DNA from 3 places in the Sphingobacterium sp. B29 genome. Region 2 is predicted to be linked to each of the others. Evidence: riboswitches for the same ligand, from Rfam matches in the RefSeq annotation. Region 2 holds a riboswitch; each other region holds the start of a gene.
What was found. Region 2 has a riboswitch for S-adenosylmethionine ahead of BV902_RS22490 (5-oxoprolinase). Riboswitches for the same ligand answer to the same signal wherever they lie in the genome.
Positions count from the first base shown of each region.

Region 1: linked by a shared signal. The riboswitch ahead of BV902_RS18340 (O-acetylhomoserine aminocarboxypropyltransferase/cysteine synthase family protein) and the one ahead of BV902_RS22490 (5-oxoprolinase) in region 2 are both predicted to bind S-adenosylmethionine.
Region 3: linked by a shared signal. The riboswitch ahead of metE (5-methyltetrahydropteroyltriglutamate--homocysteine S-methyltransferase) and the one ahead of BV902_RS22490 (5-oxoprolinase) in region 2 are both predicted to bind S-adenosylmethionine.

Region 1 is NZ_CP019158.1:4,270,767-4,274,982, reverse strand. Features, by position in the region: partial or broken gene BV902_RS18350 (homoserine dehydrogenase) at 1-350, opposite strand, end outside; gene BV902_RS18345 (homoserine O-acetyltransferase family protein) at 388-1,431, opposite strand; gene BV902_RS18340 (O-acetylhomoserine aminocarboxypropyltransferase/cysteine synthase family protein) at 1,465-2,775, opposite strand; SAM riboswitch class I at 3,031-3,143, opposite strand; gene BV902_RS18335 (FUSC family protein) at 3,325-4,216, opposite strand, start outside.
Region 2 is NZ_CP019158.1:5,232,398-5,236,613, reverse strand. Features, by position in the region: gene BV902_RS22500 (SusC/RagA family TonB-linked outer membrane protein) at 1-363, shown strand, start outside; gene BV902_RS22495 (RagB/SusD family nutrient uptake outer membrane protein) at 369-1,886, shown strand; gene BV902_RS22490 (5-oxoprolinase) at 1,985-2,248, opposite strand; SAM-I-IV-variant riboswitch at 2,315-2,408, opposite strand; gene BV902_RS22485 (DUF3050 domain-containing protein) at 2,619-3,389, shown strand; gene BV902_RS22475 (TolC family protein) at 3,654-4,216, shown strand, end outside.
Region 3 is NZ_CP019158.1:910,528-914,743, forward strand. Features, by position in the region: gene metE (5-methyltetrahydropteroyltriglutamate--homocysteine S-methyltransferase) at 9-2,321, opposite strand; SAM riboswitch class I at 2,400-2,503, opposite strand; gene BV902_RS03830 (response regulator transcription factor) at 2,690-3,379, opposite strand; gene BV902_RS03835 (sensor histidine kinase) at 3,482-4,216, opposite strand, start outside.

The DNA.
Region 1 (4,216 bases), 960 kb from region 2:
AACTGGTGCCGTATTCATGTTGGATATCAACCAGCTCTTCCAAATGGCTGGCAATCATTTTTTTTATTGGCAGATACCACATTTTTTCCCGATTTCAAGGCACGAACAGTTAGTTGATAGGCTGCTTCGGCATCATCTATTAGTTCGACAACAGTATTAATTTCTGGGTCACCTAAAATTGTTTCGGCATCGGTAGAAAATAGATCTGCTGGTAGCGAGCGCTTTTTATCTCCGTTTTTAATGACAAATTTTTTGATTTCCAGATTAAGGTTTTTGGTTTTGATGATATCGTAAAGACCTTGGCCTACTACACCAAACCCAAACATCCCTATTGTTAATTTATTACTCATATCTCTTCTTAAATTCTCTTATATATTATTTATTCTCTTATACTAATTCGTTGATGTATTCTTTTTGTTTCCGCAGAAAGCTGCTGATGATTTTCGTGAGTTTTTTTGTTTCGATCAAAAACCCATCGTGGCCATAAGTAGATTCGATCTCCTGATAGTGGGCATTCGGAATATGTTGAGCGATGAATTGTTGCTCTTGTGGAGGAAACAACAAATCTGTATTGACGCTCAGCACTAAAGTTGGACAGTCGATGCTCGCTAAAGCGGATTCGATAGATTTTCTTCCACGACCTAAATTATGGCTGTCCATTGCTTTGGTTAGGAAGTAATAGCTGTACGCATTATAGCGTTTTACCAATTTTTCACCCTGATAGTTTTGATAGGAGGATGCTTTATAATGATCGAGTTTTTCGTTATCATACTCCTTTTGTGTGTTGGCATACGTTGTATAGTTGCGGTAAGACAACAGTGCCATAGCGCGTGCAACTTTTAAACCCTTAGCTCCGCCATCGGGATGATTCGCATAAAAGGTTCGATCAGTAGTAATGGCAAGACGTTGACTTTCATTGAATGCAATACCCCATGCTGAATGGACGGCATTTGTTCCAACGACGATTAGATGGTTGATGGCTATACTGCGTGATACGGCCCATTCCAATGCTTGTTGACCGCCCAATGAGCCCCCAATAAGGATCTCTATTTGTTTGATATCCAGGTGGTCTGCAAGAAATTGATGGGCTTTGACCAAATCCCTTACTGTAAATTCAGGAAAAGATAAGTAGTAAGGTTGTCCAGTAGCAGGGTTTATAGATAGCGGATTACTGCTATTATATGCTGATCCGATGACATTGGCGCAGATAATAAAATAATCGTTTGAATCAAATAGTTCACCTGTTCCAAAAAGACCTGACCACCAATCCAGTACATCCGCATTGGCCGTTAGTGCATGGCAAACCCAGATCACATTACTGCGATCTGCATTGGGTTTGCCAAATGTTTCATAACTGATTTGTAAATCAGTAAGCTCTCTTCCATTTTCAAATACAAAAGGCTCCGGGTGCAGATAAATATGCTTACTCATTTTACGTTTACGTTTTAAGCCGAAAAAATCTGATTATTTAATTTTATCAAAAGCTTGTTGTAAATCAGCTTTGATGTCATCAATATGTTCTATTCCTACAGAAAGACGTAATAAACCTTTGAACACTCCGGCATTGGCTTGATCTTCATCACTCAATTGTTGGTGAGTAGTCGCTGCTGGATGGATAATCAATGACTTCGTATCACCGACGTTGGCCAGGTGACTGATCAATTCTAAGCTGTCGATAAAGCTATTGGCCTTTTGTGCTGCGTCACCTTTGAGCTGGAAAGAAAGCACTGCACCATAGCCATTTTTAAGGTATTTTTGTGCGTTAGCGAAGCTCGGAGAGCTTTTTAAGCCCGGATAGTTTACTTTTTCTACCTGTGGATGCGCCTCAAGCCATTTAGCTACCTCTAAAGTGTTGTCTACATGGCGTTGCACCCGTAAAGACAGGGTTTCAAGCCCTTGTAATAATAAGAATGAATTGAAAGGAGAGAGTGCTGGCCCGAAATCCCGAAGCCCTTCCACACGTGCCCGAATGGCAAATTGAATATTTCCAAACGGTCCGCCTTCACCGAAAACTTCGGAAAAAACTAAGCCATGATAGCCTTCAGATGGTTCGGAAAATTGAGGGTATTTTCCATTGCCCCAATTGTAGTTTCCGCCGTCGACGATGACACCACCAATGCTTGTACCATGTCCACCGATCCATTTAGTAGCCGATTCAACCACCACATTCGCACCATACTCCAAAGGTTTAAATAAATATCCCCCAGCTCCAAAAGTATTATCGACGATTAACGGTAAGTCATATTTTTTTGCTACTGCAGCAATTTTCTCAAAGTCTGGAATATTGAAACTTGGGTTTCCAATTGTTTCAACATAGATGGCCTTTGTTTTATCATCAATGAGGGCTTCAATTTTATCTGCCTCGGCGTCCGTTGCAAATCGAGCTTCGATGCCCAGACGTTTAAAAGAAACTTTAAACTGGTTGAATGTACCGCCGTATAAGTTGGATCCGGCAACAAAATTGTCACCACTTTCCAAGATATTATTTAATGCAATAAACTGTGCCGCCTGGCCAGATGCAACAGCAACAGCCGCGACTCCACCTTCCAGTGCCGCAATACGTTGTTCGAAAACATCCGTGGTAGGATTCATAATCCGTGTATAAATATTGCCGAACTGCTTTAATGCAAATAAGTTTGCGCCGTGTTCGGCATTTTCAAATACAAAAGATGTTGTTTGATATATAGGAACTGCTCTAGATCCCGTAGTAGGGTCAGCGACTTGGCCAGCGTGAACCTGAAGAGTTTCGAATTTTAAATTTTTGTTTGAAGACATAATATATCAGATTTTAAGGGTTCAAAAAGAAATTGCTAAGTAAAAAGAGAAGCATACACACCTCCTTGAAGGGTCTGTTAAATCTTTATCCAAGAAAAAGGAAATGATTCTTAACAAGCGTGGAAGTGCATATGCATACGCATTCGCATCAATACAGTTGTATGATGGCTTACACTTTCGCTTATCGTGCGGCTCACTTGTGTTGAACCTGAATTTTTAATGGACTTCAGTAGTTTAATAATCATTGTCTTATGTTATTTATATGCTCCAAAACGATATTGTTTTGGACAGGAATTGGCACCTTTTCAAACAAATTGAAGGTTGCCAGTGGGTCATTGAGCCAGTCTCTCGCCACTTCTTTATAAATCAAGACCTACTGATTAAGGGAGGTGTTGATTAGAAATCTTCTTTCGAAGACGATACAAATATAAACTCTTTTTTTATTAAAGCAAAAGAAAAGCTGTTTTTTAGTTAAAGGAATTTTGAATAACATACGGATCGGATCGCATATTGTTCGATGAAACTTGATAAGTAACTGCCAATCGGGTATTATGATTTCTTTAAGTTGATCCGTTCTGCAATTTGATTTAAATCTGTTAAAAGAGGTTTAAGTGCATCAATTCTACTATGGATGTCATACGTCAGGTGGCGATTCGTCTTTTTGCTTAACGATAGCGAAAGACCCACCAAATGGGAGTTGACCTGATAAGAGAGTGCCTGAAAATGGTGTATATGTGACCAATCCATCCATTTGTGTTCGGGTTCTTTTTTCATTTGATTGATAGCGTCTGAAAACAGGGCCATGGCAGTCTGCGCTTTTTTGCGAGCCAGCCGTATATCAAACGAACTTTGTCTCTCGTCCGACAGACGGTTATTGATGATCTGGAAATAATGTTCGTTGTAAAGAGATACCTCTTTTGCCAGCTGAACCATGCCTGTGCTCTGGCGTACAGGTATCAAGAAATAACCTGCTATAGCCAAGAATGCTCCAATAAGTGTAAAAAGCATTCGGCTGCCTAAAATGAGATTGATATTGCCTTCAAACAAATTGAGTGCAATCACAATTCCCAAGGTAATAAAGATGACACTGACCATATAATTAGATCGATTGAATAAAAAGAATCCGAAAAGACCTAATGCAGCTATGGTAAGAAGAGCCGGGAGAAAATGAATAGCAATTAAGCAGAATATGCCAACGATTATACCCGAGAATGTGCCTACAATACGCTCTATATTACGCTTTTTTGTCATTGAAAATGCTGGTCTGGCAACAATAGCGATCGTCAGTAAGATCCAATAGGTATATTTAAAATCTAAAAATAAAATACCGATCAATGCGCCTGTTCCAAAAAGAAGAGCCATCCGAACGGCAAATCGAAAAAGCGGGTTATTCAGATGGAGTTTACTTTTTAGATCAGCAAGATTGCGCAAAGGTCGATTG
Region 2 (4,216 bases):
TTTGTACAGGGTAGCCCGCCGACAAAAGATTGGTTAGACCGTTGGACACCTGAAAACCCTTCGACAACGATGCCCCGTATTTATTGGGGTTGGAGTGCTCCGGAGAAATTCAGCCGTGCTTCCAGCTATTTTATACAGGATGCTTCATACTTCAGATTGAAAAATCTTGTGTTCGGATACACTTTACCTGATGGGCTGTTGAAAAAATATAAAATTGAACGCCTACGGGTTTATTTTTCGGGTGATAACCTCCTTACTGCGACCAAATTTAAGGGCTTGGACCCTGAACGCTATGGAAATGGTGATCTGATACAGTATCCACAAAACAAGATTTATTCATTTGGTGTACAAGTTAACTTTTAAGTGCTATGAAAAAGAAATTTATAACAGCGTTGATGCTATCCGGACTATTTTTTGGTTCCTGTAACAGTGCCTTGGATCTCAATCCTTTGGATCAGATCGCTACGGACAACTATTTTAGCAAAAAATCGGATTTTGATAATGCATTGGCCGGTGTATACGCGTCATTGCAGAGTGAGACGTTCTCCTATGGGATGCCTTTCCGGGACTGTCTGACCGACAATGGCTACAATCAGTTCAACTCAGGTAGCGTCAATGAAATCGTAGGTGGGAATTTAAATCCGACCACAGGGGGGTATGAAACCGGAATTTATAACGATGCTTATGTGGGAATAGGACGTGCCAATCGCCTGATCGAGAAGCTTCAGGGCTATAACGGCTCCGATATGAACGATTGGGAGAAGAAAAATATGGAGGCCGAAGCCCGCTTTATCCGTGCTTTTGTTTATTTCCAATTGTACAGTATTTATGGTGAGGTGCCGCTTGTGCTGACTTCCCTTAGTCTGGAGAATCAGCGTCAGCCAAAGGAAACTGCGGAGAATATCCTAAAACAGATTAGGGCTGATCTGGATTTTGGGATCGCTAACTTAGCGGCTAAACCTTATTTCAATAATGGGGGGCATGCGACCGCAAGTTCAGCAAAAGCCTTGAAAGCACGGGTTTTACTGTTTGCGGCTTATGGTGACAAAGGGGTGCCCGATTTAGCAATCTTGAAAGAGGTAAAAGACTTATGCACCGATGTCATGAAAGAGTATACCCTGAGTACGGCGTTTGAAAATGTCTTTCGCGATGCAACACAGAAGAACAATACCGAGATTATCTTTTCGGTCAATTTTCTGGCACCGAATAATACAGCCCCCTGGGACATGTACCTAGGCGACTGGATCGCTGCTTCACCTTTACAAAACCTGGTGGATACCTATGAATGCAAAGATGGTCTGCCTTATGGTGAATCACCCTTGACTGACCGAGCCAATCCCTTCAAAGATAGGGATCCGCGCTTGAGCAAAACAATTTTCGTGGATCATCCCGACTTTGGCGGCGGTAAGATCCATACACCGTCCAATCCGCGGCCTACAGGTTATGGGGTATTGAAATTTTTGGATCCGGCCAACTTACCTTTTGGCTTCTCAACATTGAGCCAACAGGATGCGGTTGTACTGCGGTTTGGAGAGGTGTTATTGATGTATGCCGAAGCACAAAATGAAATCGCCGGGCCAGATCAATCGGTTTACGATGCTATGAATACCCTGAGGAGCCGCGTTCAGATGCCCGGGTTTCCTGCCGGTTATAACAAGGAAAAAATGCGCGACCGTATCCGCCACGAAAGAAGGGTTGAACTTGCTTTCGAAGGACTACGGCATTACGACCTGATTCGTTGGCATATCGCAGGCGAAGTACTCAATGCGGTCAAAGACAGTAAAGTGCCCTATCATTTTGAGGACAAATTTTACCGCTGGCCATTACCACAAACAGAAATTGAGAAAAGCGCAGGTGTGTTAATTCAGAATCCAAACTATAAATAATAAGATTATCGCCTTCTTTTAAATCGGCAATTTCCTAAACCAACCACAGCAGCGCGCACGAAGTCCTTTCGATGCGCGCTTTTTTTTGTCGATAACGATTACTGTAAAGGAATCAGGACATTCTGTTCCAAGCGTACAGGGACATGCTTCACCGAGGTAAAACCGTCTTCCTTGGAAATGATGTTGGAAAGATCCAGTCCTCTTTTGGAGAACGTACTGATCAAAGCTGTTCTAAAGGTTGCCTTGGCTGAACCCCAGCCTTGTCCTAAGATGGTGTCATTGTTGAGCTGGATCAGTTCATCTGTTGAGTAATAACTGAATTTTTCCAGTAAGTGTTGGTAAAGATTTGTTGTAGTAGCCATACAATTTAAAAATTTAAAGGATTAAACCATAAACTGTATCCAGATCTTGTTGGGAAAATAATCGTTCTGCGACGTTTATTTTGGTCGAAACCCGTATTAATTTACCACCGCGGTGCCTGCACTCGGTTGGTATTGCATCATGCAATTCTGAATACTCTACAAATATAGTAGATTATTTTTTATAATTAAAAATATTTTTGTTTTTAAGGGTAAAGGAGCGTTAGCAACCGGAATAGGGAGGTCAAAAGCGAGGCGCGTTGTTGGCTGTGATTTGGTTATGAAGCGGATAGCAGGGCGAAAAATTTATCATGTTACTGTAATCTCATCGAAAATACTTTTAAAAATAGAGATAAGACAATACTTTTGCGCCATGAATAGAATTGCGGAAATTAACGAATACATTGCTACCGAACGCGAGGTATTATTGCAACACCCTTTATATCGTAAGATCAAAACGATCAAGAATCTACGTTCTTTTACAGAAGGGCATGTGTACGCTGTATGGGATTTTATGTCTTTACTAAAAGCTTTACAGATTAAATTGACCTGTACGACTTTACCTTGGTTTGCGAGTGAGCATCCATCAACACGCTATCTAATCAACGAAATTGTCTTGGCTGAGGAGTCGGATGAATACATTGATGGCCGTCGTTTGAGCCACTTTGAGATGTATCTGGACGCCATGGATGCCATGGGTGCCGACCTTCATCTGGTCAACAAATTTATTGCTCACGCCAAAAAATCGAACAACATATTCGATGTCATCGCAACAACCACATTGGACAAGCGGATCAAAGACTTTTTGAATTTTACATTCGAAGTGATTGCTGAGGGCGAGGTGCATAAAATTGCTGCTGCATTTACATTCGGACGTGAAGACCTTATTCCGGGAATGTTTACCTCTATTTTGGAAGAAATTAAAACAAACTTTCCTACAGCCAATCTGGATAGCTTTATTTATTATTTTCAACGCCATATTGATCTTGACGGCGACGAGCATGGACCGTTGGCGATGCAGATGATCACAGATCTTGCCAAGGACGATGAGGTTAAATGGACGGAAATGAAAGAGATCAGTAAAATTGCGCTACAAAAAAGAATCCAGCTGTGGAATGCAATAGAAGATTCCTTATACGGATAATCTATTATTATACCATCGAGAAAGGCCTTTCAAATCACGATTTGAAAGGCCTTTTTTATGTGCTGTAAAAAAGGATATTGTAAGGACTTCTTGGCAGATATTGGTCTTTTTGTTTGAATTGATGAAAAAATGTCTTTTTTCCATAACATATTGGCGTTTGTGAAGAAATCCAAGTTCCAATAAGTGTCTAAGTTTGCAACGCAAAAAAATTACATAGCACACGTGAACTTTTTTCCTCCCTATTGGGCAAAAGGCATACTAACCATGGGATTGTTAGTATGCGCTATTTCGGACACCTTCGCCCTCGATTCTTTGCGCATGTCCCTGAAAGACATGATCGACAAAGCACTACAGAACAGTAAATACATCGAGCAGTCCTATTTGCAGCTCAAAGAAACTGAGGTGGCAGTACAGCAGCAACGCATGGAGTTGCTCCCTAAGATTTCCGCCAGAGCTTCTGCTAGTTATGCAAGTAATATGCCTGTGTATGACCAGGGGCTTTTAAATAAACCTTCCCAGCATGATATCATTCACTACTTGTACGATAGCGGCCTGGATTTTTATCTGAACCTCTACAATGGGCATCGGGACCTAATGAAAATAGAGTCCAAAAAACTGGAAAATGAGCTGGCCAGAATCGATTGGAAGAATGCCGCAGCGCAGACGAAATTGGAGGTTTGCAATCTTTTTTTGGATTTGGAACTGTCGTATAGTAACCGATCCCTAATTGAGCAGGATATTGCTGATCAACGGGTACAGCTCAAGGAGATTGAGCATCTGTATAAGGCGGGCGTGGTATTACACAGTGACGTCTTGCGTATTTCGTT
Region 3 (4,216 bases), 2.0 Mb from region 2:
TTTAAGAATTATTCTGCTCTTAAGATTTTCGCAGCCTCAACCATCGACTCTAAAGCCGCTTTGGTTTCTGGCCAAGCACGAGTTTTCAAACCACAGTCAGGGTTAACCCAAAGTTGTTCTGCTGGAACTACTGCTTTTGCTTTACGCAATAGATCTACCATCTCATCTTTGCTTGGAACACGTGGTGAGTGAATGTCATAAACACCTGGACCAATATCGTTTGGATATTTGAAATCACCAGCGAAAGCATTCAACAATTTCATTTGAGAACGTGAAGTCTCAATTGTGATGACGTCAGCATCCATTGCAGCGATATCTTCGATTACATTATTGAACTCAGAGTAACACATGTGTGTGTGAATCTGTGTATCGTCTTCTACATTTGATGAAGAAACACGGAAAGCACGTACTGCCCAGTTCAAGTAATCTTTTTGATCAGCTTTACGTAGCGGTAATCCTTCACGGATTGCTGGTTCATCGATTTGTATAATTTTGATACCTGCTTTTTCCAACGCTTGTACTTCGTCTAAGATCGCCAATGCAATTTGGTAAGTCGTTGTTGAACGCGGTTGGTCATTACGTACGAAAGACCATTGTAAGATGGTAACCGGACCAGTCAACATACCTTTAACCGGACGGTTAGTCAATGATTGAGCGTATGAAGACCAACGGACAGTCATATCTTCAGGACGGTATACATCACCATAGATAATCGGAGGTTTTACACAACGTGAACCATAGGATTGTACCCAACCGTTTTGTGTAAATGCATATCCAGCTAGTTGCTCACCGAAGTATTCAACCATGTCATTACGTTCGAACTCACCGTGAACCAATACATCGATATCCAGTTGCTCTTGAAGACGGATTGTATTTTCAGTTTCTTCAGCAATTGCTTTATCGTACTCTTCCTGTGTGATCGATCCCTTTTTCAGATCAGCTCTCCATTTACGCACATCTTTTGTTTGTGGGAAAGAACCGATTGTTGTCGTAGGGAATGCTGGCAAGTTGAACTTCGCTTGTTGCGCTGCTTTACGGTCAGCAAATGCTGAAGTACGTTTCGCATCGTCATCAGTGATATTGCTTGTACGTGTTTTAACCTCTGGTTTGTGGATCAGTGGAGAAGTACGACGGCTTTCAGCTGCAGCTTTGTTCGCTTCGAAGCGTTTTGCTGTTTCAGCATCAACTTCACCTTCTGCTAATACGGCTAAGTCTTTTACCTCAGCTAATTTTTGTTTAGCAAATGCTAACCAGTTTTTTACTTCAGCTGGTAGCGATTGCTCATTGTGTTCATTGTCTAAGTCAAAAGGAACGTGCAACAATGATGAAGAAGGAGCTACCCAAACACGGTCTTTTCCTAATGCATCAACAGCTTGTTTGATTTTAACCAATGATTTTTCGTAATCATTTTTCCAGATGTTACGGCCTTCAACAATACCCAAAGATAATGTTAATGAAGCAGGAACTTTAGCTAGTACCGTATCCAATTGGTTTTCACCGCGTACCAAATCCAAATGTAAAGCATGGATAGGTAGGTTAACTGCGATATCTTCGTTATCTTTTAAAGCTTCGAAGTAAGTCGTCGCGATTAATTTGATATTTTTTGCAGCTGCAGCTAATTTTTCGAAAGTGGGTTGATATAAAGCTTTTACTTTAGCATCTAAATCCAATGCTAAGAAAGGCTCGTCAATCTGAACATATTGCGCACCGGCCTCAGCTAGTTTAGCTAATATTTGCTCATATACTGGAACAAGTTTATCCAATAAATCGATGCGGTCGAAGCCAGCTTCTTTTTCTTTACCGATCAAAAGGTAAGTGATAGGACCTAATAGAACTGGTTTAGTATCGATGCCCAATGATTTTGCTTCGTTATATTCATTTAAGAACTTTTCGGACGTCAATTTGAATTCTTGATCTTTTGTGAATTCTGGCACCATATAGTGGTAGTTGGTATCCAACCACTTGGTCATTTCCATTGCAGTCACGTCGATTCCTTCTTGTTGGAAACCACGCGCCATGGCAAAATATAGATCTAAGCTGTAATTGTTGTCTACTTTATTCAATAAAGAATGGTAACGAGCAGGAATTGCACCAACAGTAAGGGTTAAATCCAATACTTGATCGTAAAAAGAGAAATCATTGGAAGGGATCAAATCTATTCCAGCATCTTTTTGTGTTTTCCAATTGCCTTCACGAATTTTTTTTGCTGTGTCCAATAATTCCTCAACAGAAGATTTTTTAGCCCAATAGGCCTCATTGGCTTTTTTCAATTCGCGGAACGCGCCCACACGAGGGTAACCTAAATTGTTAGTCAATAACATAATGAATGTTTTTAATATTTCTTTTTCAACTATATTTCTTGCTAGAGAGAGAAGGACACACTAGAATTCGGTGACTTCGGCTTATCATTCCCATATCAAGTAGGGTAGAATTTAGCACCTTGTCAAGGGACAGGTTGCTAAGGCTTCATCGGGTCTATTCCCTCTGCCTTTCTCTATAAGCGACGCTAAGTTAGAACATTTCTTTTTGAAATGCAAATTTTTTATAAAAGTGCGTCAATTTTTTATATTCTACTAAGGATAAAATTGTTTTGTTCTTTTCTTTTCATCCATGATTTAGTGTATGCCATGTTTCAATACGCCGTGTAGCATAAAAAATGGGGAATGACTGTTTCTCATTCCCCATTCTTTTAGCTCACCAAAAGTTTGTAACCTTTTCCGTGCACATTGACAATTTCAACTTTACTATCTTCTTTTAGATATTTACGAAGTTTACTGAGAAATACATCCATACTTCTACCTGTAAAGTAGTTGTCATCATGCCATATTTTTAATAAAGCTTCTTCCCGGGTCAGCACATCATTTTTCTTTAAACAAAGCAAGCGTAGTAGTTCCGCTTCTTTGGTGGATAGTTTTTGCATCTGTCCTTTGTAAGAAATTTGCTGACTTGTATAATCAAAGAAATAATCACCAATTTCAAATTTATCAGCAACCACTTCCTCTTCTTTGTCTCGAACACTGCGTTTCAGCAAAGCATTGATGCGGAGCAATAATTCCTCCACTCGAAAAGGCTTTGTGATATAATCATCTCCCCCTAATTCAAAGGCTTCGGTTTTATCTTCCATCATCCCCTTTGCTGTGGCAAAGATAATAGGAACAGTATTGTTTGTTTTTCTGATTTCACGTCCAACTGTAAATCCGTCCTTTTTTGGCATCATGACATCGAAAATACAGAGGTCGTAGTTATTTTTTTTGAATTGAGAAATCGCTTCATCTCCATCTGTGCATAATGTGACGTCAAATTTTCCCTTTAATTCGAGATAGTCTTTTAAAAGATCCCCCAAATTAGGATCATCTTCTGCTAATAATATCTTTTGCATAATGATTATATTAATTTTCACCAATGTCCCTTGATGCTGATAAATCAGCTTTCCTCAACCTTTGAAATTTTTTAAAGAGGAAATATACAAAAAAGGAACGTTTTATTTTTTAATAGGCAAAATTACTTCAAAGGTCGTGCCCTTATCTTTTTCACTTTTAACTGTAATTTTTCCGTTCAGCCTTCTCAGGATGTCCTGGACATAACTTAAGCCAAGACCAAATCCTTTGACATTATGAACATTTCCAGTTGGAATACGGTAGAACTGGTCGAAAATCTTTTGCAGGTGATCCCGACTCATCCCAATACCGTTGTCGGCAATGGTGATAACAATGGTATCACCAACATTTTTGGATTGAATATTCACATGCAGATCTCCTTTGTTGTACTTAATTGCATTATCCAGTAGATTATAAAATACATTTGAAAAATGCAGCTCGTCACCAACAACAACATCTTTCGCCGCCGCTAGATCTATGGAAAATTTTCCGCCGATATTTTGCATCCTTAACTGCATACTGTCGGTAACTGCTGAGACAAGATCATTAATATGCACATCCACCTGGTCTAACTTTAATGTTTCCTTTTCCAATCGGGCTAGGTCAAGCACACGTTCGATGTGATTTCCGAGTCTAACATTTTCGTCGTAGATGATATTAGCCAATTTCTGAACGCGCTTATGGTCGGCATTGATGTCTGGATCTTTAAGTGACTCGCTGGCAATCATAATTGTTGCAACAGGTGTTTTAAACTCATGCGTCATGTTGTTGATGAAATCTGTTTTCATTTCCGAAACTTTCTTTTGTCTGAAGATGATAATCAGTGTATAAGCAAAACA